4 regions of the Rhizobium sp. BK591 genome follow, and region 3 is predicted to be linked to each of the others. Evidence: riboswitches for the same ligand, from Rfam matches in the RefSeq annotation. Region 3 holds a riboswitch; each other region holds the start of a gene.
The links. Region 3 has a riboswitch for thiamine pyrophosphate ahead of FHX10_RS22570 (YkoF family thiamine/hydroxymethylpyrimidine-binding protein). Riboswitches for the same ligand answer to the same signal wherever they lie in the genome.

Region 1: it holds a riboswitch for thiamine pyrophosphate, as region 3 does, so the genes downstream of both, thiC (phosphomethylpyrimidine synthase ThiC) here and FHX10_RS22570 (YkoF family thiamine/hydroxymethylpyrimidine-binding protein) in region 3, are expected to answer to the same signal.
Region 2: it holds a riboswitch for thiamine pyrophosphate, as region 3 does, so the genes downstream of both, thiC (phosphomethylpyrimidine synthase ThiC) here and FHX10_RS22570 (YkoF family thiamine/hydroxymethylpyrimidine-binding protein) in region 3, are expected to answer to the same signal.
Region 4: it holds a riboswitch for thiamine pyrophosphate, as region 3 does, so the genes downstream of both, thiM (hydroxyethylthiazole kinase) here and FHX10_RS22570 (YkoF family thiamine/hydroxymethylpyrimidine-binding protein) in region 3, are expected to answer to the same signal.

What each region holds. Positions count from the first base shown of each region.
Region 1 is NZ_JACIAZ010000002.1:53,596-59,434, forward strand. It holds gene FHX10_RS07385 (hydrolase) at 1-266, opposite strand, end outside; gene FHX10_RS07390 (ring-cleaving dioxygenase) at 362-1,294, opposite strand; gene FHX10_RS07395 (LysR family transcriptional regulator) at 1,415-2,314, shown strand; TPP riboswitch at 2,577-2,708, shown strand; gene thiC (phosphomethylpyrimidine synthase ThiC) at 2,801-4,624, shown strand; gene thiO (glycine oxidase ThiO) at 4,624-5,601, shown strand; gene thiS (sulfur carrier protein ThiS) at 5,606-5,803, shown strand; gene FHX10_RS07415 (thiazole synthase) at 5,807-5,839, shown strand, end outside.
Region 2 is NZ_JACIAZ010000010.1:15,329-21,167, forward strand. It holds gene FHX10_RS31980 (thiazole synthase) at 1-156, opposite strand, end outside; gene thiS (sulfur carrier protein ThiS) at 158-355, opposite strand; gene thiO (glycine oxidase ThiO) at 352-1,338, opposite strand; gene thiC (phosphomethylpyrimidine synthase ThiC) at 1,341-3,167, opposite strand; TPP riboswitch at 3,267-3,399, opposite strand; gene FHX10_RS32000 (aspartate 1-decarboxylase) at 3,472-3,936, opposite strand; gene FHX10_RS32005 (beta-ketoacyl-ACP synthase III) at 3,967-4,953, opposite strand; gene FHX10_RS32010 (adenosylmethionine--8-amino-7-oxononanoate transaminase) at 4,953-5,839, opposite strand, start outside.
Region 3 is NZ_JACIAZ010000005.1:118,543-124,381, forward strand. It holds gene FHX10_RS22555 (SDR family NAD(P)-dependent oxidoreductase) at 1-409, opposite strand, end outside; gene soxR (redox-sensitive transcriptional activator SoxR) at 489-953, opposite strand; gene FHX10_RS22565 (NADPH-dependent FMN reductase) at 1,037-1,612, shown strand; TPP riboswitch at 1,801-1,914, shown strand; gene FHX10_RS22570 (YkoF family thiamine/hydroxymethylpyrimidine-binding protein) at 1,905-2,537, shown strand; gene FHX10_RS22575 (ABC transporter permease) at 2,628-3,434, shown strand; gene FHX10_RS22580 (ABC transporter ATP-binding protein) at 3,431-4,231, shown strand; gene FHX10_RS22585 (ABC transporter substrate-binding protein) at 4,312-5,322, shown strand; gene FHX10_RS22590 (acyltransferase family protein) at 5,547-5,839, shown strand, end outside.
Region 4 is NZ_JACIAZ010000002.1:398,078-403,916, forward strand. It holds gene FHX10_RS08970 (ABC transporter substrate-binding protein) at 1-421, opposite strand, end outside; gene FHX10_RS08975 (glycoside hydrolase family 3 N-terminal domain-containing protein) at 465-1,487, opposite strand; gene FHX10_RS08980 (GNAT family N-acetyltransferase) at 1,512-1,991, opposite strand; gene thiD (bifunctional hydroxymethylpyrimidine kinase/phosphomethylpyrimidine kinase) at 2,208-3,017, opposite strand; gene thiE (thiamine phosphate synthase) at 3,014-3,649, opposite strand; gene thiM (hydroxyethylthiazole kinase) at 3,646-4,449, opposite strand; TPP riboswitch at 4,500-4,596, opposite strand; gene FHX10_RS09000 (hypothetical protein) at 4,669-5,046, shown strand; gene FHX10_RS09005 (invasion associated locus B family protein) at 5,302-5,839, shown strand, end outside.

The DNA.
Region 1 (5,839 bases), on a different contig from region 3:
GAATTCATCGAGGTGCGCTCAAGGATATCATTGTCCGGGACGACGGCGAGCAGTTCCGGGAAAGTGTTGCCCGAGAAGCTGTCGGTCTCGACGGTGGTGATGGTGGTCGGGATGTTGAAGATCCTGGCAGCCTTGGCCAGACCGACGACGTTGTTCTTCAAGACCTGGCGGTCGATCGATTGGACGCCGAAGGCCATCTGCGGCTGCTGGTCGATGAAGATGATCTGACTGTTCTGCGGGGTTAGGACCTGAAGCTTGCTGGACATCTCGTGTCTTCCTTTGACTGGGTTGAAGCTAGGTAATGGGGCAGGAAAGGCGGCACGTCTTGAAAGTTATGCCGCCTTATTGTTGGAAAGCGACGTCAGGCGGCGAGCGGTGTCAGCCCGGCCTCGATCTGGTCACGATAAGGCTCGTAGCGAGCCGGCAGTTTCAAAGCCTCGCCGAGGTGTGCCGTGTCTTCGTCGCGGTCGAAACCGGGTTCGTTGGTGGCGATTTCGAACAGGACGCCGCCGGGTGTCCGGAAGTAGATCGCCCAGAAGTAATCGCGGTCGATGACAGGCGTCACCTGGTATCCTGTATCCATCAGGGCCTTGCGGACTTCGAGCTGCTTTGCGCGGTTCTCGACGGCGAAAGCGATGTGATGCACGGAACCTGCGCCCTGCCTTGCGAAAGGCGTTTTCGGAAGGACTTCGAGGTCGATCGTGTCGGCACCATTGCCGCCGGGGATGATGAAGCGGGTGACGTCACCATCCGTTTCAGTGCGCTGGTAGCCCATGAAACCGAGCAGTTCGGACGTGGCAGCGGCGTCATGCAGGCGGAATCTGGCACCGGTGAAGCCGCGGATGCCGACGCTTTCGTCGATGCCGGCGCCAGTCCAGGCCTTTCGGCCATCGGTTTCGGTTTCGACAAGGGCAAACCCTTCGCCGTCCGGCCCTTTGAACAGGAGGCGGGGAGCGCCAAAGGCAGTGTCGGTCTGCAGGCTGCCGGTTCCCTTTGCCGATAAGCGATCCTGCCAGAAGGACAACGAGCCCTTGGGCACCGCGAACTGTGTGTCACTGACTTCGCCGACGCCGGGACGGCCGCGCATCACGTCGGGAAACGGGAAGTAGGTCATGACGGAGCCGGGGGTACCGGCCTCATCACCGTAATAGAGGTGGTAGACGTTGGGATCGTCGAAATTTACGGTCTTCTTGACGCGGCGCAGGCCAAGCGTGCCCGTGAAGAACGCGTTGTTCTGACGGGCATCCGATGCCATCGACGTGATGTGATGCAGTCCCTTGATATCCTTGATCATGATCCTCGCCCTTCCGCGGCTGTGTTGGTTTGTCTGGTGTGATTGAAAATCTACGTCGGTTGATCAGGCGTGGAAATTGCAATAATAATTGTCAGTGAATTGCCATTGGTGAAATAATCGATGAACGACTACAAGCTGCTCCGAACCTTCCTGCTGGCTGCCGAGAAGCGGAGCTTCGCGCAGGTCGCGCGCGAGCTCGATATGACGCCCGCAGCCGTCACCCGGGCGATTGCGGCCCTGGAAGAAGATCTGGGCGTGCAACTCTTCGTGCGCACCACGCGCCAAGTGTCGCTGACGACCGATGGCGCGATCTTCGCCGCCCAGATACAGCCGGCGGTGCAGGCGCTCGACAACGCGCGCAAGGACGTGATGAATTCCCACAAGGCGGATCATGGCCGCCTGCGCATCAGCGCGCCGACCTGGTTCGGCCAGCAGGTCCTGCCGCCCATTCTCTCGGCATTCAGGGAGCGCTATCCCAAGATCAGCTTCGAAATCTCGCTCGCCGATGGACTCGTCGACATCATCGACGACGATTATGATCTGGCGATCCGCATTTCCGCGGCACCTTCGGACAAGTTCACGATCTGGCGCAAGATCAGCGTCGTGCGCCGTATCCTCGTCGCAGCGCCCGGCAGCCGGTTTTGCGACATGAAGCACCCGAACGAGCTCATTCCCGACGATTGCCTGGCCTATAGCGGCGAAAGCAAACGGGAGACCTGGTCACTGTCGGACGGCAGTGGCAGCGCCACGATTTCTGCAGGCCGTGCATTCAGCGCCAATAGCGGAGAGGTGCTGGCGAGCATGGCGGCCGACGGCGTCGGGGTCGCCATGCTGCCCAAGTTCCATGTCGCCGAGCATCTGCGGACCGGACGGCTCGTCCACGTCCTGCGGGACTGGTCGCCGCCAGACTTATGGCTGACCCTGTACTACCCCCCTTACCAGGCGCTGCCGCCGCGCATCGCCTCCTTCTCGAAGTTCTTCGAGCAACAGATCCCGGCGTTCCTCTCGGCGATCGAATGAACTTTGCCGATAAAGCAGGTGCGGTTGCTCTAACGAGGTCTTTCGAAAAGGAATTTGCACAATCTTAGGCGGCAACAAGGAACCTCCGGTCCATCTCGGTGGCCGGTCGCTCGATCCCGTTCAAGGCGACAATTTGGAACGTCGGCGACATCCTTCTCCCACATTCAATGATCTGCCCGGCTTCCACATCAAAATACGCCCAAGAGCGGGACGACGGAAGGTCTGTGGTTGACACGAACTCGGCCCAGGACATAGTCTTTGCGACATTCACCAGGGGGGTCCCGGCAAGGGGCTGAGATACTGCTGGACAATTTGGCTTTGCCTGTTGTGGCGCAGTGACCCGTTGAACCTGATCCAGTTCATACTGGCGTAGGGACGGTGCAAGCGCTCGAAGGCTTCGGATTCCCGCGTGGATTCCATGCCGGCGTCTTTCCATCATTCCGGCTGATTGACTGGGTCTCCAATTGCAACTTGGAGCCTCAAACCATGACCATTGCCGCAAAGAACGTCACACCCACCGTCACCACCGGCCCGCTACCGGCGTCGCGGAAAATCTACATCCCCGGAGATATGCACTCCGACATCCGCGTGCCGATGCGCGAGATCAGCGTCCATCCGACATCGGGCGAGCCGCCTGTCGTCGTCTATGATTGCTCCGGCCCTTACACTGTCGAGGGCGCTGATATCCGCATCGAGCAGGGCCTGTCACAGTTCCGTCGCGGCTGGGTGCTCGCCCGCGGAGATGTCGAGGCCTATGAAGGCCGCCATGTGCGTCCCGAAGACAACGGCTTTGTCAGCGGCGAACGGCTGACACCGGAATTTCCGGCCAAGCGCCAGCCGCTGCGGGCGAGGGGAGACAATGCCGTGACCCAACTCGCCTATGCACGCGCCGGCATCATCACCCCGGAAATGGAATTCATCGCTATCCGCGAAAATCTCGGCCGCAAGGCACAGGTGGAGGCCATGAGCCGCGATGGCGAAAGCTTCGGCGCCCATATTCCCGATCATGTGACCCCGGAATTCGTCCGCCAGGAGGTCGCCGCCGGCCGGGCGATCATTCCCGCCAACATCAATCACCCGGAAAGCGAGCCGATGATCATCGGCCGGAACTTCCTGGTGAAGATCAATGCCAATATCGGCAATTCCGCCGTCACCTCCTCCATGGCGGAGGAAGTGGAGAAGATGGTCTGGGCGATCCGCTGGGGTGCCGACACGGTCATGGACCTGTCGACCGGCCGCAACATCCACAATATCCGCGAATGGATCATCCGCAATTCGCCGGTACCGATCGGCACCGTGCCGCTCTACCAGGCACTCGAAAAGGTGAACGGCATTGCCGAGGACCTCACCTGGGAGGTCTATCGCGATACGCTGATCGAACAGGCCGAGCAGGGCGTCGATTACTTCACCATCCATGCGGGCGTGCGGCTTGCCTATATCCCGCTGACCGTCAATCGCGTCACCGGCATCGTTTCTCGCGGCGGCTCGATCATGGCCAAGTGGTGTCTGCACCACCACCGGGAGAGTTTTCTCTACGAGCATTTCGAGGAGATCTGCGACATCTGCCGCGCTTACGACGTTTCCTTCTCGCTCGGTGATGGCCTGCGGCCAGGCTCGATTGCCGATGCCAACGATGCGGCGCAGTTCGCAGAACTGGAAACGCTCGGCGCGTTAACGAAAATCGCCTGGGCGAAGGATTGCCAGGTGATGATCGAAGGTCCCGGTCATGTGCCGATGCACAAGATCAAGGAAAACATGGACAAGCAACTCGCGGTCTGCGGCGAGGCGCCTTTTTATACGCTCGGGCCGCTGACCACCGATATCGCGCCGGGCTATGACCACATCACGTCCGGCATCGGGGCTGCGATGATCGGCTGGTTCGGCACCGCCATGCTCTGCTACGTGACGCCCAAGGAACATCTCGGCCTGCCGGACCGCAACGACGTCAAGGTGGGCGTCATCACCTATAAGATCGCGGCACATGCCGCCGATCTGGCCAAGGGTCATCCGGCGGCGCGGGTGCGCGACGATGCGTTGTCGCGCGCCCGTTTCGAGTTCCGATGGGAGGACCAGTTCAACCTCTCGCTCGATCCGGAAACCGCCCGCTCCTTCCACGACGAAACGCTGCCGAAGGAGGCGCATAAGGTGGCGCATTTCTGCTCCATGTGCGGTCCGAAATTCTGCTCGATGCGGATTTCGCACGATATCCGCGCCGAAGCGCAGAAGGAAGGGCTGGAAGCGATGGCGGCGAAATATCGGGAGGGTGGCGACCTGTACATGCCGATCGAAAACCTTCCGGGTAACGCATAATGCCTACGTTTCTCGTCAAAGGGGCTGGTGTTGCCGGCCTCGCGGCAGCCCATGAGCTCGTCAGGCGGGGCTTTTCGGTCGAGGTGATCGAGAAGGCCGGCGCGGCGGGACTTGGCGCCTCGCACTTTGCTGGAGGAATGCTCGCGCCCTATTGCGAACGGGAAGCGGCCGAAGAGATTGTCCTGACATTGGGCCTGGGCGCGGCCGGATGGTGGGAGGAGGTCGTGCCCGGCGAGGTTCGTCGCCGCGGTACTCTGGTCGTGGCGCAGCCGCGCGACCTCCCCGATCTCGTCCGGTTTGCCGCGCGCACCACCGGTCATGTCTGGATCGATCGCAAGGGTGTGGCCGACCTCGAGCCTGCACTAGCCGGCCGCTTCGAAAAGGCTCTTTTCTTCGAGCAGGAAGCGCATCTCGATCCACGCCGCGCACTGGCCAGACTAGCCGGCAGGCTCCGCGAGCGTGGCGTCGTCTTCCATTTCGGCGGATGCCAGCCGCAGGACCGGCGGTTTGCCGGCGTGCTCGATTGCACCGGGCCAGCGGCGATACCGCGACTTTCCGGCCTGCGCGGCGTGCGAGGCGAAATGCTCTATCTGGAAACTGCGGATATTACCCTTTCCAGGCCGGTTAGGATGCTGCATCCCCGCCATCCTATCTACATCGTGCCCCGCGACGATCACCGTTTCATGGTCGGGGCGACGATGATCGAGGCTGACGATGACGGACCGATTACCGCGCGTTCGCTCATGGAATTCCTGAACGCGGCCTATGCGCTGCATCCGGCGTTTGGCGAGGCACGCGTTGTCGAGACCGGGACTGGCATACGGCCGGCGTTTGCCGACAACATTCCGCAAGTCATCGAGACGGAGGAGGGGCTCGCGATCGCCGGCATGCATCGGCATGGCTTCCTGCTGGCGCCCGCCATGGCGGTGCGGGCCACCGATATTCTCCTCGAGCGGCATTCACTTCTGAAAGGCTAACCTCATGAAACTGATAATCAATGGCGAAACCCAGGTCTGCGAGGCCGTAACCCTGGCCGAACTCCTTCATGTTCTGGAATACGAGGGCGACTGGCTGGCAACCGCCGTCAACGGAGATCTCGTGCATCGCGAGGACCGAGCCGATCACCGGCTCGACGATGGTGACCGTATCGAAATCCTGTCCCCGATGCAGGGAGGTTGATCCATGCTTTCTCTTTATGATGCTGCACTGTCTTCG
Region 2 (5,839 bases), on a different contig from region 3:
GCCCGCTTTGCCGCCGACGGTTTCGCGGCGAAGCGAAACGGTGACAATCTCCGTCTTCGAGCGCCTCACCGCCTCTGCAAGGACAGCTGGAGACGGATAGCGGGCTGTTCCGAGCAGCAGGCGGGAGTGGACTTCGACATCATAAAGTTTCAGCATCTCAGCCTCCTTGCATGGGTGAGAGAATTTCGATGCGGTCGCGTTCGCCGAGCTTGAAATCGGCGCGGTCCTCGCGGTGCACCAACTCGCCGTTCACCGCGGTTGCCAGCCATCCGCCTTCGTAGTCCAGAGCGAGAAGAAGATCTGCGAGCGTCGTGGCCGCGACCTCCTGTTCCTCGCCATTGATGATGAAGGTCATGACGCTCTCCTTACCGATTTCTTGCCTTCTTCAAGAAGAAGCCGCGCCACCTCGCCTGCCATGGCCGGCGCCAGCAGAAAACCGTGGCGGTAGAGGCCATTGACATGGAAGGTGCGCCCCTCCTGCGTCACACGCGGCAGATTGTCGGGATAAGCCGGCCGCACGCCCGCGCCGGTTTCCGTAACCCTTGCCTCGCCGAACACAGGATTGAGCGTGTAGGCGGCATTCAGCAACTCCATCAGCGAACGCGCGGTAATCGGGCCGGTATCATCACTTTCGATCATCGTCGCCCCGATCATGAAGCGATGTCTTTCGCGCGGCACGATATAGATCGGGTGGCGCGGATGCAGCAGGCGAACGGGACGAGAGAGCGTTATCTCGCGCGTTTCGACGCAGAGCATCTCTCCGCGAACGCCGCGCAATCCGGGCAGCTGGCCGATCTGTGCAGCTCCGGTGCAGTCGATCACCCGATCATAACGGGCAACGTCAGCATTGTGCGTGACGCCGAATGTCAGACGCATGCGTGCTTCCTCGAGCCCGGAGGCCAGCCCCGAGAGTGCCTGTCGCGGATCGAGATGCGCTTCATGTCGAAAGAATAGTGCGTTACGGAAACGGCCTGCGAGATCAGGTTCGAGAGCCGCGATCGCCTGCTCGTCCAGCCATTCCCATCCGCCCGTCCGGCGGGAAAAGCGGTTAAGTTCGCCGGCATCGCGCCCGGCCGCCACGACAAGTGTTCCCCGGCGATGGACATGGCCGGGCAATGCCGCCTCCCACCAATCGGCGGCAAGACGGCCGAGCGTCAGTACCGGCTCCTCTGCGCTTTCCCGTTCGCACCATGGCGCCAGCATGCCGCCGGCAAAGCCGGAAGCGCCGGCCCCGACCTTGTCGGCATGTTCAGTGACACTGACCCGGAGACCGTGCCGGTAGAGCTGCCAGGCAACGGTGAGGCCGGCAACGCCGGCCCCCTTGACGAGAATATGCATCGTCATTCTCCGGTTGGCGTTTTCGCCGCTTCGGCGACCGGCATGTAAAGATCGCCGCCATCGCGGTATTTGGCGGCCATGGCTTCCAGGCCCTCCTTCTGCGCTTCGGCGCGGATGTCGTGGGAAATCCGCATCGAGCAGAATTTCGGGCCGCACATGGAGCAGAAATGCGCCACCTTATGCGCCTCCTTCGGCAGCGTTTCGTCGTGGAAGGAACGCGCCGTTTCCGGATCGAGCGAGAGGTTGAACTGGTCCTCCCAGCGGAACTCGAAACGAGCGCGCGACAGCGCGTCGTCACGCACCTGGGCCGCCGGATGCCCTTTGGCGAGATCGGCCGCATGTGCGGCGATCTTGTAGGTGATGACGCCCACCTTGACGTCGTTGCGATCGGGCAGGCCGAGATGTTCCTTAGGTGTCACGTAGCAGAGCATGGCGGTGCCGAACCAGCCGATCATCGCAGCCCCGATCCCCGACGTGATGTGGTCGTAGCCCGGCGCAATATCGGTGGTCAGCGGCCCGAGCGTATAGAACGGAGCCTCACCGCAGACCGCGAGCTGCTTGTCCATGTTGGCCTTGATCTTGTGCATCGGCACATGGCCGGGACCTTCGATCATCACCTGGCAATCCTTCGCCCAGGCGATCTTCGTCAGCTCCCCGAGGGTCTCCAGTTCCGCGAACTGAGCCGCATCGTTGGCGTCGGCGATCGAACCGGGGCGCAGGCCATCACCGAGCGAGAAGGAAACGTCGTAAGCGCGGCAGATGTCGCAGATCTCCTCGAAATGCTCGTAGAGAAAACTCTCCTTGTGGTGGTGCAGACACCACTTGGCCATGATCGAGCCGCCGCGGGAAACGATGCCGGTGACGCGGTTGACGGTGAGCGGGATATAGGCGAGCCGCACGCCGGCATGGATGGTGAAATAGTCGACACCCTGCTCGGCCTGCTCGATCAGCGTGTCGCGATAGACCTCCCAGGTCAGGTCCTCGGCAATGCCGTTCACCTTTTCGAGCGCCTGGTAGAGCGGCACGGTGCCGATCGGTACCGGCGAATTGCGGATGATCCAGTCGCGGATATTGTGGATGTTGCGGCCGGTCGACAAGTCCATGACCGTATCGGCGCCCCAGCGGATCGCCCAGACCATCTTCTCGACCTCCTCCGCCATCGACGAGGTGACGGCGGAATTGCCGATATTGGCATTGATCTTCACCAGGAAATTCCGGCCGATGATCATCGGTTCGGATTCGGGATGGTTGATGTTGGCGGGAATGATTGCCCGGCCTTCCGCGACTTCGCGGCGAACGAATTCCGGCGTCACGAAATCCGGCACTTGGGCGCCAAAACTTTCGCCGTCGCGCACGAGCGGTTCCCTGGCCGCCTGCCGGCCGAGGTTTTCGCGGATGGCGACGAATTCCATCTCCGGCGTGATGATGCCGGCCCGCGCATAGGCGAGCTGGGTGACGGCTCTGCCCGCCTTTGCCTTGAAAGGCTGGTTGCGGATCGGGAATTCCGGCGTCAGGTGGCTGCCGGACACGAAGCCGTTGTCCTCCGGCCTGACGATGCGGCCCTCATAGGCCTCGACATCGCCGCGGGCGACAATCCAGCTTTCGCGCAGGCGCGGCAGGCCGGCATCGATACTGATCGCGGCGCCTTCTACCGTATAGGGACCGGAGGAATCGTAGACGGTGACCGGCGGTTCGCCGGAGGTCGGATGCAATGCGATCTGACGCATCGGCACGCGGATGTCCGGGTGGATCGTTCCAGCTTTCAGGACTTTCGTGGAGGCGGGAAGCGGGCCGGCGACCGGGGTGAGCTTGGTGGTTGCGATATTCATGGTTCGAGGCTCCAAGGTTTGACGTTTGGAGACCCAGTTCCAGAGTTGGAATGATGGAAGAACACGTCGGAATCCGAAGAACGGAATCCCGCCCTCGCCGCCGCAGCGCTCGCACCGTCCCTACGCCAGTATGAACTGGATCAGGTTCAACGGGTCACTGCGCCTCGGCCGGCCAAAGCCGATCCGACCAGCAGTATCTCAGCCCCTTGGCGGGACCCCCCTGGTGAATAGGGCTAAGCTATTGTGAGAAATGGTGCTCCGTCAAGCCCTTGGGCACCATTCCAGAACCCAATTCCCAACCGCGTTACGAAGATCGGCTCGATGGCAGTGCCGCTGGAAATCCGTAGTCATTGTTGGCAAGTTCGGTGGTAACCGACATGTCGGGAGAGCCATCCGCTCGGCGAAAGACCTCGTAAGTAATTCTGTCGACAATCTCATTGCCGGCGCCGAACACCAAGACGCGCGGCCGCAGCTTTATGATCTCATCGAACTCGCAAAAGACGCTGGATGCGATAATAATCTCATCGCCTTGCTGGCATGTACGAGCGGCCGCACCGTTGAGAATGCAGCACTTGCAGCCGGGATCACCATAGAGCACGTAAGTGCTGATTCTGGCCCCGGACATCTTGTTCCAGATTTCCACATATTCCAGCGGTTTCAGGCCGACCGCCCGGCAGAAGTCCGCGTCGATGGTAATCGACCCATGGTAGTTCAGCTTTGAGGCCGTCACTCGAATGCCATGCAGCTTCGCGCCCACGTATTTTTCCAATTTGTGCTCCTTCCAGATTCGACATTGTGGTTACATGCGACAGACCGCAGCCCCGCCCATGAGGCCAGCCCCGGCGGCAGTCAGCAACAGTGCCTCGCCCTCCGCGAAACGCCGCTCGGCATTGGCCATGGAGAGGGAAAGCGGGATGGTCGCGGCCGACGAATTCCCGAAGCGCTCGATCGTGCGGATGGTTTTTTCCGGCGCGATGCCGAGGTTGCCCGAGACGGCGTCGAATATGCGCGCGTTGGCCTGGTGCGGCACGAATTGGTCGACATCCGATGCGGCAATCCCCGCCTGTTCAAGCGCCCGCTTCGATGTCTCGGTCATCAGGGCGACAGCGCGGGAGAAGACCTCACGGCCGTCCTGCATAGTCATCAGGAAGTCCTCGGGCCTGAGCTCAGGAGAGAATGGCCGGTTGCTGCCGCCAGCGGGAATGTTGATCAGGCCATAGCCGCTACCATCCGATGCGAGATCGGCGCCAAGGAGGCCGCTTCGCCCGTTCGTGCTCGGCGCCAGCACGACGGCGCCGGCCGCGTCCGCAAACAGCACTGCACTTGCCCGCTCGGCGGGATTGATGCGGCGGCTGAGGATATTGGCGGCGACCACCAGCACGGCGCGGCCATGCGCACGGACGAAACCATCCGCCAGGGTGAGTGCGTAGAGAAAGCCCGAACAGGCGCCGGCCAGATCGATCGCGCCGGACCGTTCGAGGCCCAACCGGTGGGCCAGCAGCGGTGCCGAGGGCGGCATCAGATGATCCGGTGTCGAGGTCGCAAGCAGCGTCAGCGCGATCTCGCTTTGGGCGATCCCTGCGTCTTCAAGCGCCATCCGCCCGGCCTTGGCGGCAAGGCCGCTCAGCGTCTCGCCGTCTTCGGCCCAGTGGCGCGCGCGGATGCCGGTCCGGCGCTCGATCCAGCCTGTTTCGAGACCAAGGCGCGCCTCGATCTCCGCATTGACGACCCGCCGCGCTGGCACGGCATGCCCGAAGCCAACCATGCGGGAGGAGCGGCCAGACATCAGCCCGCGCTCCCGAGAACGATCGACGCGACCTGGTCTATGGCGTCATAGGCGTCGTCGAGTTCGTCCGCCGTCACGCAATAGGGCGGCATGAGGTAGATGACATTGCCGAGCGGACGGATGAGCAGCCCACGCTCGCGGAAGAGCCGCCGCATGCGCGGACCGGCCTCGGCGAGATAACCGCCCGAGGGTACGGCGAGGTCGAGCGCCGCAATCGTTCCGGACTGCCGGATGTTGATGAAACGCGGGTCTCCTTCAAATCGCTGGAGGTTCTGCCGGTGCCGTGCCGCGAGATTTTCAATCCGCTCGTGGACAGGCTCACTGCGCCAGATGTCGAGATTGGCGACGGCGGCCGCGCAGGCGATTGGGTTGGCCGTATAGGAGCTCGAATGGAAGAAGGTCTTCCGCCGGTCGGTGGAGAGGTGGGCGTCGAAGATGTCGCCGGTGCAGAGTGTTGCCGCAAGCGGCAGGGCGCCACCGGTCAACCCCTTGGAAGTGCACAGGATATCGGATCTGATGCCGGCCTGCTCCGAGGCGAACATCGTCCCCGTCCGGCCCCAGCCGGTCATTACTTCATCGGCGATCAGCAGACAGCCATGTCGTCCGGCGATTTCCTTGAGCCCGGCAAGCACCCGGGCATCATAGATCTTCATGCCGCCCGCCCCCAGCACCAGGGGCTCGATCACAAGGGCTGCGACGCGGCCCGAACGGCAGAAGCTCTCGAACATATCAAGCGTCTGCTGCTCATGACCTGTTTCCGGAAAGGCGAGCCGGTCGACGCCGAAGAGCAACGGTTCATAAGCGGCATTGAACACGCCGCGTTCGCCGATCGACATCGTGCCGATCGTGTCGCCGTGATAGCTTTGCTCCATCACCACGATCCGGT
Region 3 (5,839 bases):
TGAGCCGCACGATCGCCTCATATTCTGCGTCGGTGAGCGTGGCCGCGGGAAACCGGCCAAGCATGGTGCCGGCATTGTTCACCAGCACATGCACCCTGTCGAAGAAGGCGAGAACGTCTTCGGCAAATTGCGCCGCCCCACCGGCCGCCGAGAAATCGGCGTGCAGCAGCAGCGCCCGTCTTTCGGATTCAGCCGTCAGCAGGAAATCCGGCAGCTCGCGTCCCGGCTTGCGCCCGGTATGGACGATCACTTTTGCGCCGCAGTCCAGGAACTGCCGGGCCACTTCGAGGCCGATGCCGCGGCCGGCGCCGGTCACGACGACATTGCGATTTTCGAACAGTCTGGGATGAAACACGAAGCCGTCCTCCTCGCGGACAGTGCCGCCGGTTGCGTCACTCGCCCTTAACATATGAGCGCGCCGACCGAAAGAAAGGCAGGTACCGATCTTTCCCGGGAGACGCAGCCAAGTCTCCCTCTGGGGAAGGGCTCTAGCTTTCGGTCTCCAGAAGCCGCGCACCCGACCCCTCTTTGCCGAGCCGATCGCAGGGATTGCGCAACGGACAGCTTTCGATCGACAGGCAGCCGCAGCCGATGCAGCCGGTCAGACGGTCGCGCAGCAGGCTCAGCCGCCTGATTCGCGCGTCGAGATCATCCTTCCAGCGCGCCGACAGCACCTGCCAGTCGGCGACGGTGGGCGTGCGTCCTTGCGGCAGCGACTCGAACGCCGCCTGGATTTCCGAAAGCGGAATGCCGACACGCTGCGCCACCTTGATGATGCCAAGCCGGCGCAGCACGTCACGGCCGTATCGCCGCTGGTTGCCGCGGGACCGGATGCTCGAGATCAGCCCCTTGGTCTCGTAGAAATGCAGCGCCGAGACGGCAAGGCCGCTGCGCTCCGCCACTTCGCCAACCGTCAGAAGTCTGCCGAGCGGCGTTGCAGGAATCGTATCCATCGGCTCTTGACCTCAATATTAGTTGAGGTTTTATAACCCGTGCTTCGATAATCGTAAAGTCCAATCGCGACAAGGAGCAACGCATGAAAACACCCACCAGGCTGGCGGTCATCTATGGCAGCACGAGAGAGGGCCGCATCTGCGACCGGGTGGTCAAATGGCTGACGCAGGAGCTCGTCCGCTTCCCGCAATTTGATATCGACATCATCGACCCGCTCGATTTCGCGCTGCCGGTAAGCCGTGACGTGGCACACCCCGAAATCGACAGGCTCGCCGGGCGGCTTGGCATGGCCGACGCCTTCATCATCGTCACCCCGGAATACAATCACAGCTTCACGGCCTCGCTGAAGTCGATCATCGATTTCTTCTTCGAGCCCTGGCAGGGCAAACCTGTCGCCTTCGTTTCCTATGGCGGCATATCGGGCGGCCTGCGCGCCGTCGAACAGCTGCGCCTCGTCTTTGCCGAACTCCACGCGGTCACGATCCGCGATTCGGTGAGCTTTACAGCACCTTGGAACCGCTTCGACACCGAGGGACGGCTCGACAATCCCACCGACGCGATGCGTCTGCTCGACCGGATGATGGCGAGGCTGGAATGGTGGACACGGGCGCTCGTCACTGCCCGCAGCGATTGCCCCTATGCCGACATCGCCGCCTGAGGCAGCAAGCTCCGGTTCCGTTCCCGGCAGGTACGGAACCTCGAGGGACACCCGGGCAGGACCTCCGTCCGGGTGTTCTCAACAGTAAGGCATATCAGGCGATACCGGGCATGGCAGGCTCATCCCGACCGCATGGACGGGTTCGCAACTTTGCAGTTGCGGGGAGAAAACCCCGGTGATAGTTTCCGCGCCATTAACGGGGGAGCTCCGTATTGCCGGGGCTGAGATGTGAGGTGCAAGCCTCTGGACCCTTCAAAGCTGATCTGGGTAATGCCAGCGGAGCGAGGTTCAGATGTTTTCAGGCGCACAAGTGTCACTCTATCCGATGTCCGGCGATTTCGTCGGCATCATTCTCGATGCCGTCAAGGCGCTCGATCCCTATCGCGACCGGCTGCGCATCGAGACCGATGACATCTCTACGCTGCTGGTCGGCCCGCCTGACATTCTTTTCGCCGCCATGCACGATCTTTTCGTCACCGCCGCAAAGACCGGCGAACATTGCGTGCTGTCCGCCGCCGTCTCACGCGGCTGCCCCGGTGAGCCCGACGAGGCCATCTGCGGCGTCAACCCCTCCTCCGGCCAGGCAGAGCCGCTTGCTGACCGTATAGCGGCCGCCCTTGCCGCCGTTGAAATCACCGCCGAGACCGGACAGCCGACCGCTGCCCAATTCTCGCTCTACGTCATGGGAACCGGCACCCATATGGACGAGATCTATGGCTGCATCGACTTTCTCAAACGCTCCGGCACTTTCGACCGCGCCAAGAATTTCTGCACCAGGCTTTCTGGCGATGCCGGCGCCGTCTTCGCAACCATTCGTGAGGCCTTCTATCGCTTCGGTGACCCCGAGGGGCATGTGACCCTCGATATCACGGTGTCAGCCAATACAGCGCCGCGCGTCTTTTCAGACGCGCAAAGGACGCTGTAACACTTTAAATTGCTGCATAATTTTATCCTTAAATCGATTCCGATTTAAGGAATTATGCAGTGCCCGACGAAAGCCTGAAATCGAACGCCGATGACACCGCTACCACCACTGGGTTCGCGCCTTGCCGCGCTCCGCGCCGCTCTCTACCGGGGCATACCTGCCCTGCTCGCCGGCTGCGCCTTTTTGGCGGCATGGGAACTCTATGTCGATCTTTCCGGGATCAAGCCCTCCATCCTGCCGGCGCCGTCGCGCATCGTCATCCAGGGCTGGCTGAACCGCGAGGCGCTGATATCAAACACCTGGCCGACGCTCGGCGCGACGCTTGGAGGTTTCGCGCTGTCGCTGGCTTTCGCCTTCGTAGCCTCGATCCTCATGGATTTCGTGCCCTTCATGCGCCGGGCATTGCTGCCGATCTTCATCGCCAGCCAGACCCTGCCGCTGGTGGCGATCGCGCCCCTCGTCGTCCTCTGGTTCGGCTTCGGCCTGCTGCCGAAAGTGTTGCTGGTGGCGCTCGTCACCTTCTTTCCGCTGCTCGTCGCCCTGCTGCAGGGCTATGAATCGACCGACCGCGACATCGCCGAATTGCTGAATTCGATGAAGGCGAGTCGCTGGCGGATTTTCTGCCTGGCCCGGCTTCCCTCCTCGCTGCCCTATTTCTTCGCCGGCCTCAGAATCTCGATCACCTATGCCGTCGTTGGCGCGATTTTTGCCGAATATGCCGGCGCCGCCCGCGGCCTCGGCATCTATATCCTCAACGCCAAGAACAATTTCCGTCCCGATCTCGTGCTCGCCGCCGTCGTCGTCAGCGCCGTGCTCACGCTCGGCCTCTTCGGGCTGACGCTGTTGATCCAGCGCCTCGTCATGCCCTGGCAGCCAACCGGGGAGCGGCGCCGATGAGCGATACAATGGTTGAACTCGGTAGTATCTCGAAGTCCTTCGACGGCATGAAGGTGCTGGGCGACATTTCGCTCGCCGTCGCAGACGGCGAGTTCGTTTCGATCGTCGGACCGTCCGGCTCCGGAAAATCGACGGTGCTGCGGCTGCTGACACAGGCGCTTCGACCCGATTCCGGCACCATGCTTTTCAACGGCGTGCCGCTGGAACAGGCACCGCATTCCTTCGCCTTCATGCCGCAGCGCGATGCGCTGATGCCCTGGCGCCGGATCATCGACAATGCGGCACTCGGCCTCGAGGTGAAAGGCATGAGCCGCCGCGCGGCCCGCGCCGCCGTCGCGCCTTTGTTCGAGAGCTTCGGCCTTTCCGGCTTCGAACACCACTATCCTTCCGAACTATCCGGCGGCATGCGCCAGCGCGCCGCACTGCTGCGCACCGTCGTCCAGACGCAGGACATGCTGCTGCTCGACGAGCCCTTCGGCGCGCTCGACGCGCTGACGCGCACGCAGATCCAGGAATGGCTGCAGGGCATGTGGACCGAGCACCGCTGGACGGCGCTGCTGATCACCCATGACGTTCGCGAGGCCGTGTTCCTCTCCGACCGGATCTACGTGCTTTCGGCCCGTCCGGCGCGTATCATCCGCGAATTCCGCGTTCCCCTGCCCCGTCCGAGAAGCATCGCCGACCTCGGCTCGCCGGCGGCCCAGGCGATCGAAACCGAAATCCTGCAAACCCTGCTTCATCCGCAAGAACAGGATGATTTTAGGCCGGTCGGCCCAAAATCTGAATCGCTGTTCTAATTTATAGAGTTAGAGCATGATGTCGTCCGAAACCGCCGACACTTTTCGGCATCATGCTCTAGAGACCTGAGGAGGTCACCATGCTGCTTCTCACCCGCCGCCAGACGATTTTCGCCGCCATCGCGGCAAGCCTTGCCGGCCGCACCGCCTTCGCCCAATCGGCGCCCGCAAAGGTTCGCATCGCGCTCGACTGGACGCCCAACACCAACCATATCGGCATCTATGTCGCCAAGGCGAAGGGCTTCTACGCCGATGCCGGACTCGATGTCGAGATCCTTCCCTTCACCGATACCAGCGCCGGAACACTGGTGTCGAACGGCGTTGCCGATTTCGGCATCAGCAGTGAGATCGAGACCCTCACGCAGCGCGCCGGCGGCGGTGACGTGAAGATGGTCTACGGCGTCGTCCAGACAGAAACCGCACGCCTGATCTTCAAGGGCGGACGCGACGACATCAAGAGCCCGAAAGACCTCGACGGCAAGACCTATGGCGGCTTTGGCGGCACCTGGGAGAGCGCGCTGATCTCCGCAATGATCCGCAATGACGGCGGCAAGGGCGACGTCAAGACCGTCACCCTCGGCACCTCCGCTTACGAGGCGCTGGACAATGGCTCGATCGATTTCACGCTGGAGATCTACACCTGGGAAGGCATAGCCGCCGAACTGGAGAACCGGAAGATCGGCCGCTTCCACTATTCCGATTATGGCATTCCGGACGAGCAGACGACGGTCATCGTCTCCAGCGACGCCTATCTCTCGGCAAACCGGGAACACGCCCGCGCCTTCATCCAGGCCACGCGCCAGGGTTATGCCTATTCCGTCGACCATCCCGACGAAGCCTGCGATCTGCTGATCTCTGGAAGCAATGGCGCACTGATGAATACGGAACTGGTAAAGGCGTCTCAGAAGGCATTGATCGAGGGGCACTTCCTGAAATCCGAGGCCGGCGTGATCGGTAAGCTCGATCCGGCAAAGGCCGAAGCCCTCGGCGGCTTCCTGCTCGAGAATGGGATTCTGGTCGACGCCAATGGCGCCGCACTCAAGGAGAAGCCGGACTTTTCCACCTATTATACCAACGAACTTCTCGACTGAGCCCAACGCCTGCCTTGCCCGTCGGGGCTTTCCGCTGCAAAGTCCGAGACCCGGAGCATGATGTCGTGCGAAAACCGCTCACACTTTTCGGCATCATGCTTTAGAGCGCCGCGCGTCCTTTCGGATGCGCAAAGGACGCTCTAACACTTAGAATTTAGGCATCGTGCTTTCCGAAAATCGATTCCGATTTTCGGGCCGATGCGCTAGGCAAGGCGGGGGATAGGATGCGACAACAGGAGAGACTGGCCGGAGCGGACTTTCTGCGCGCGACGGCCTGTCTGCTGGTGCTTGCCCACCACTTCGCGCTGCGGCTGGATATGCGCAGAATCCCCGACGAACTCGGACCGACCGCACATGTCCTCCGCTTCGGCAATTTCGGCGTTGCCGTGTTCTTTGTGCTCAGCGGCTTTCTTCTTGCCCATCCCTTCTGGCGCGCGCTCGACGCGGGCAGCAACCTGCCGAGCCTGCGGCATTACACGATCCGCAGGGCAGCGCGCATCGCTCCGGGCTTCTGGGT
Region 4 (5,839 bases), on a different contig from region 3:
GCACCGTCTGGGCGTCGACCGCCTGCACATCGGTGATGAAGGTCCAGATGCTGACGAAGTCGAGCGCCGGGAACTTCTTCAGGTAATCATAGGTGAACTTGACGTCGGCTGCGGTCAGCGGCTTACCGTCAGACCATTTCAGGTTCGGGCGCAGCTTGAACTCGATGCTCTTCAGATCGTCGGAGAGCTTGAAGCTTTCGGCTAGACGATAGACCGGCTTGTTGCTGTCGAAGCGGTTGAAAATAACCAGCGGCTCGTAGATGAAGTCGAGCGTCGACTGGCGCGATGAGGTCTGGTTGAACGGGTTGAAGTTGCGAACCCAGGTCGTCGCAGGTTCGATATTCGCCGTCAGAATCGTCTGCGCCATGGCCGATCCCGAAAGCAGCGTCAGCGCGGCGGCGGCAAGAAGATATTTTTTCATGTTTTATTCCCCTTTTCTTATGCGGTGAGAGTTGACGGGCCGGTCAGGAGACCAGCGCGCTGGCAAACATGTCTTCGACTTCTGCGTGGGCGGCGCGGACATCGACTTTGAGATTGCCGAGGCGCGCCTTGCCGGCGACGATCCGCTTGAGGGCGGCTTCCGTCAGCGGACGGGCGGCCTTGGCGGCAGCTTCGCTTTCCGGAATGTCGCCGTGGCTGTGGAGCGCGATGTCGAAGCCTGCGTCGAGCACCTGTTTGACGCGTTCCGGCAAGGTACCGGAGAGCGACTCCATGAAGATGCAGTCTGATATCAGCACGCCCTCATAGCCCATGTCCTTGCGGATCACGTCGTGCATGATGGGCGAGACGGACGCCGGCAGCTCCGCGTCATAGGCCGAGTAGACGACATGGGCGACCATCGCCCAAGGCGTATCCTTCAGCGCGACGAAGGGTTTGAAATCGGTCGCGGTGAGCGTCTCGCGGCTGGCGTCGACCACCGGACGCTCCTTGTGGGAGTCGAGTGTCGCACGGCCATGGCCGGGAATGTGCTTGATGACGGGCATGTTGCCGGTCTCGAGCAGGCCATCGACCACCTCGCGGCCGAGGGCAGCGATGAAATCGGGATCAGGGCCGAAGGAGCGGGCGCCGATGACCGCGCTCGTCGTCTCGAAGACGAGGTCGAGAACGGGCGAGCAGCCGCTGGAAAGGCCGAGTTCCGTCATCATCGCGCCCATGGCCTGGGAGGAAAGGCGCAGTGCTTTTTTGCCGAGATCGAAATCGCGGCGCGCAAGTTCGGCAAACTGGCCGAAGCTGCGGAAGAGCGGCCAGGGGCCGGCATCGAGATGCTGAACGCGGCCGCCTTCCTGGTCGGTGAAGACAGGTGCGTCGTCGCGGCCGACGGCTTCGCGGAAGCGGGCGATCAGCCGCTTGGTCTGCTCCGGCTCGCGCTGATTGCGCCGGCCGACGAACAGGCCGAGCGGATTGGTGTCGCGAAAAAGGGCGAATTCATCATCCGAAATCGTGGGAGTGGGAAGGCCGACGAAAAGGGCGAGCGGGGTCGAGGACAATTCTGTAGCTCCGGGATCAGATGGTCATTTCGGCGTGCTTCTCAGCATGCCTTCGTAGATGCCCTTGTCGGGGGCGGGGATGATGGTTGCGCCTGCGGTCTTGGCGTAGAAATCGACCGGCCCGGCATCGCCGATGAAGGCATAGGCGTGGCCGAGCGTCTTCATCGTCTGCAGGCAGGCGGAGAAGAGGGCGAGCCCGATACCTTTGCCGCGCGCTTCCGGGTCGACGCCGGTCGGGCCGAAGAAGCCGCGCGCCGTCGTGTCGTAGCAGGCAAAGCCCAGCAGCTTGCCGTCGTCGACGGCGATCAGGCAGGCAACCGGCTGGCGGGAGAAGGCGACGGTGACTTCGCTTGCCCAGTTCTCGGTGAACTGTTCGCGAACCCAAGTGGCGATGAGATGCAGTTCCGGGGGGAGGGCCGGACGGATGGAGATGCCGACATCATCGGCTTTCCGTTTCAGGTCGGCGAGCTCAGCGGAATACAAGCTCACAAGCAGGTCTGGCACCTGTCACTCCTCCAGTTATTCCGTTATTGCGGAATGTATCCCCTTTTAGTGTTATAGATTTGGCCATCTGACCGGGCTTGTCAACAAGGTTTTTCAGAAGGTCAAAGGGACTGCCCGCACTGCAACTGCGGTTTCAACGCAAAGTAGCTGCCGAACGAAAAAACGGCCGGGAGGGCCGGGCCGTTTCGATTGGCTGCATCTATGCCGAGCGAGCGCTTATTCGCCGTCTTTCCACAGCGCATGAAAATGCTGCACCGGGCCGTGGCCGGAGCCGACGGTGAGGCTTCCGGCTGCCGCGACCGCGCCGGCGAGATATTGCTTTGCGATGGCGACCGCCTCCCGCGCCGAGGCGCCCTTGGCAAGTTCGGCGGCCAGCGCGCTGGAGAGCGTGCAGCCGGTGCCGTGCGTGTTCTTGGTCGGCACGCGCATGGCTTCGAACCAGTGCAGGCCAGCGGCGGTGGCAAGGACGTCAGGACTTTCGTCGCTATCGAGATGGCCGCCCTTGACCAGCACTGCGGCCGGGCCAAACGCCCGCAGCTGTTCGGCCTGCGCCGCCATCTCGGCTCGGTTTGTCGCCACCGGCTGGTGCAGCAGTGCGGCGGCTTCCGGCAAGTTCGGGGTCAGGAGTGTCGCAAGCGGCAGCAGCCGGCGGGTCAGCACGTCGACCGCCTCAGGCGCGAGCAAGGCGGCGCCACCCTTGGCGATCATCACCGGGTCGATGACGATCGGAATGTCGCGGTGGTCAGTCAGTGCACCGGCAACGGCATCGGCGATGCCGGCATTGGCGATCATGCCGATCTTGACGGCATCGACGCGCACATCGGCAAAGACGGCATTGATTTGGTCGGCGACGAATTGCGGCGGCACCAGATGCACGCCGCTGACGCCTTGGGTGTTCTGCGCCGTCAGCGCGGTCAGCACCGCCATGCCGTAGACGCCGCGGGCGGAAAAGGCCTTGAGATCGGCCTGGATGCCGGCGCCGCCCGAGGGATCGGAGCCGGCGATGGAGAGAACGTTGCGGATCATGCGCGGGCCTTTCGAATTTCTGCGGCGATGCGGCGCGTGGCCGCTTCGGGATCCGGCGTACCGCAGATGGCGGAGACGACGGCAAGGCCCTTGGCGCCCGCAGCAAATACTTGGGCGACATGATCCGCCTTGAGGCCGCCGATCGCAACCGACGGCACCGGCGAGGCCTTTACCAGCATGGCAAGACCGTCAAAACCGATCGGCTGCTTGTGATCGGCCTTGGTCGGCGTCGCAAACACCGGCCCGACGCCGGTATAATCGACCAGATCCGGATCGACGGCGGCGGCAAGCGCCGCGGTCTCGACCGAGAGGCCAAGGATCATGGCAGGGCCGATCATCGTCCGCGCCGTGCGCGCATCCAAATCCTCCTGGCCGATATGCAGACCGTCGGCGCCGATGGCGATTGCCGCCTCGACATCGTCGTTGACGATGAACAGGGCGCCGGTCCCGACAAGCGCCTGTTTCAAGGCGCGGCCGGTCTCGATCATCCCGACGGTGCCGGCATGTTTGTCACGCAACTGCACCATCGTCGCGCCGCCGGCAACGGCAAGGCGCGCCGTTTCCACCATGCCGATCCCCGCGCAGAGATCGGGGTCGAGGACGAGATAGAGCGAAAGGTCGAAAGCCTTCATGCCGCCGATATCCTTGCCCTGGCGTCAAGCGTTTCGGCGTCGAGCGCTGCCAGCGCATCGAGGAAGCGCCAGGAGAAGGAGCCGGGGCCGGCGGCGCCGAGTGCCGCGTCTTCGCCGGCGATGGCGAAGGTCGAAAGGGCGGCGACCGTGGCGCCGAAAATGTCCTCGGGCGCCGTTGCCGCAAAGGCGCCGACGAGGCAGGTGAGCGAGCAGCCGAGCGCGGTGACTTGCGGCATCAAGGCCGATCCGCCTTCGATGCGCACGGCCCGCTCGCCGTCGGTGACGAAATCCATGGCGCCGGTCACGGCGACGACCGCCCGCTGACGCTCGGCGAGCCATCGCGCCGAACCTTCCGCCTGCTCGACTGGGTCGCGGCTGTCGACGCCCTGGCCGCGGCTCTCTCCGCCGGCCAGCGCGATGATTTCGGAAGCGTTGCCGCGGATGATGGTCGGATGCAGCGCCAGGAGATCGGCGACGGCGTTGCGGCGGAAGGCCGTTGCATAATGAGCGACCGGGTCGAGCACCCAGGGCTTGGCGGCTGAAGCCGCCGCCTTCGCCGCCGCCTGCATGCCGTCGATCCATTGCGTCGACAGCGTACCGATATTGATGGTCAGCGCACTGGCGATCCCGGCGAATTCGCCGGCTTCTTCCGCGGCATGCACCATGGCGGGCGAGGCGCCCGCGGCAAGCAGAACATTTGCGGCGATGTTCATGGCGACGTAATTGGTGATGCACTGAACGAGCGGCGGCTTCTCGCGCATCGCCTTCAGCATCGCTCCGGGTGTGGTCTTGGTCTGCATATGGCCCCTTTCAGGCGGGGGCGGCCACGGGGCGGTTCGTGCGGGCGATGCCGCGACCCCGAGCGACTCCCTCCGCCGGCATTATCCGGTTCAGGTTCGAAGGGTGCTTCTCAGCCCGTCTGTCGACGAACGCCCCTGTCTCTCATCGCGTTTCTTTTCGCAGAGAACGGGGCTGATGTCACCTCGAAAATGACAATCATGCGACCGACGCGGCGCGCGATGGCTATGGATGATTTATGGGTCGGGATCGCCTTTCATGAAGGACGAGAGATCGCCGCCGATTCGGGTCTTGACCAGGTTTTCCCGAAAGTCGTCTGCCGGTTCTCTTCCGGGTTGGCCGGGTCCTTGCCTTTTCGCCATGCGGCTATCCTCCCCTTTTTCAAAAGGAATAACCGCAGCAACCGTGGGTGCAATCAATTTCTAAAATACATCTTCGTATTTGTGAGGGGTTGGCTGCCAGCATTGGTGAGGGTGCTGATGCGGGAAAGCAGTCTTTTCTTTGAAAGAATGAAGTTCATCTTCCCAAGACTTTTCTGCATTTGGAATAGCGCGAAGTTATTCACCCTATCCGTTCATCGATGGAATTTTTCAATGTAGCCGAGCACGAGAACAGCTTCGCGTAAGTTGCGTGTCGTCTCATCGCCTCGCCATTCAGTTTTATTCCGGCTGTCGAAATTTGGTGGCGATTTCGTTGCGGTAAGCCTCTCCCAGGGCGTGGAATCAAACTCCCAGAACGCGAAGTAAATATCTAACGGAAACTTTACCGTGCTGACACGCTTAGGTTGACCAAACGATGGATTGTAGCGATATGACTTTACACGCCAATAAAATCTTCCTGAAGTTGTATTTTCAATGAGAAAATTTTTGAAAGCCGATACGAAGTGTGGCCTCCAGACTGTCGCCTCCGTTCTGATATTCATCGCCTGGGCGAATCCTTCCTTTTCGCAAACTGCTGTTCCTGCCGATCAGGAAGCGGGGCAGGTGCAGGCGCCGGCGATAAAATCCCAGAAATTCGACGACTGGTATTATCGCTGCTCGGGTTCTGAAGGCACCGAGGCCTGCGAAGTCGCCCAGATCGCGCAAGTCGCCAAAGATGGCGAGAACGTCAATGTGCTGACGCTGGCGATCGCAGCTGCGCCGGCCGGGTCCCAAGGCAAGGGCGAGAAGGGCAGGGGCGAGAAGGGCAAGGGCGAGAAAGGCAAGCCGGGGCTGACGCTGACCGCTCTGATGCCGCTCAACGTCTTCCTGCCCTCGGGCCTGTCGATCAAGGCCGACGGCAAGCCCGTTGCGAAACTTGACTACCGCAATTGCAACCAGGCCGGATGCTGGGCGCAGCTGGCGCTGGATACGAAGACGGCGACGGCGCTCAAGAAGGGCTCGACCGCCGAAG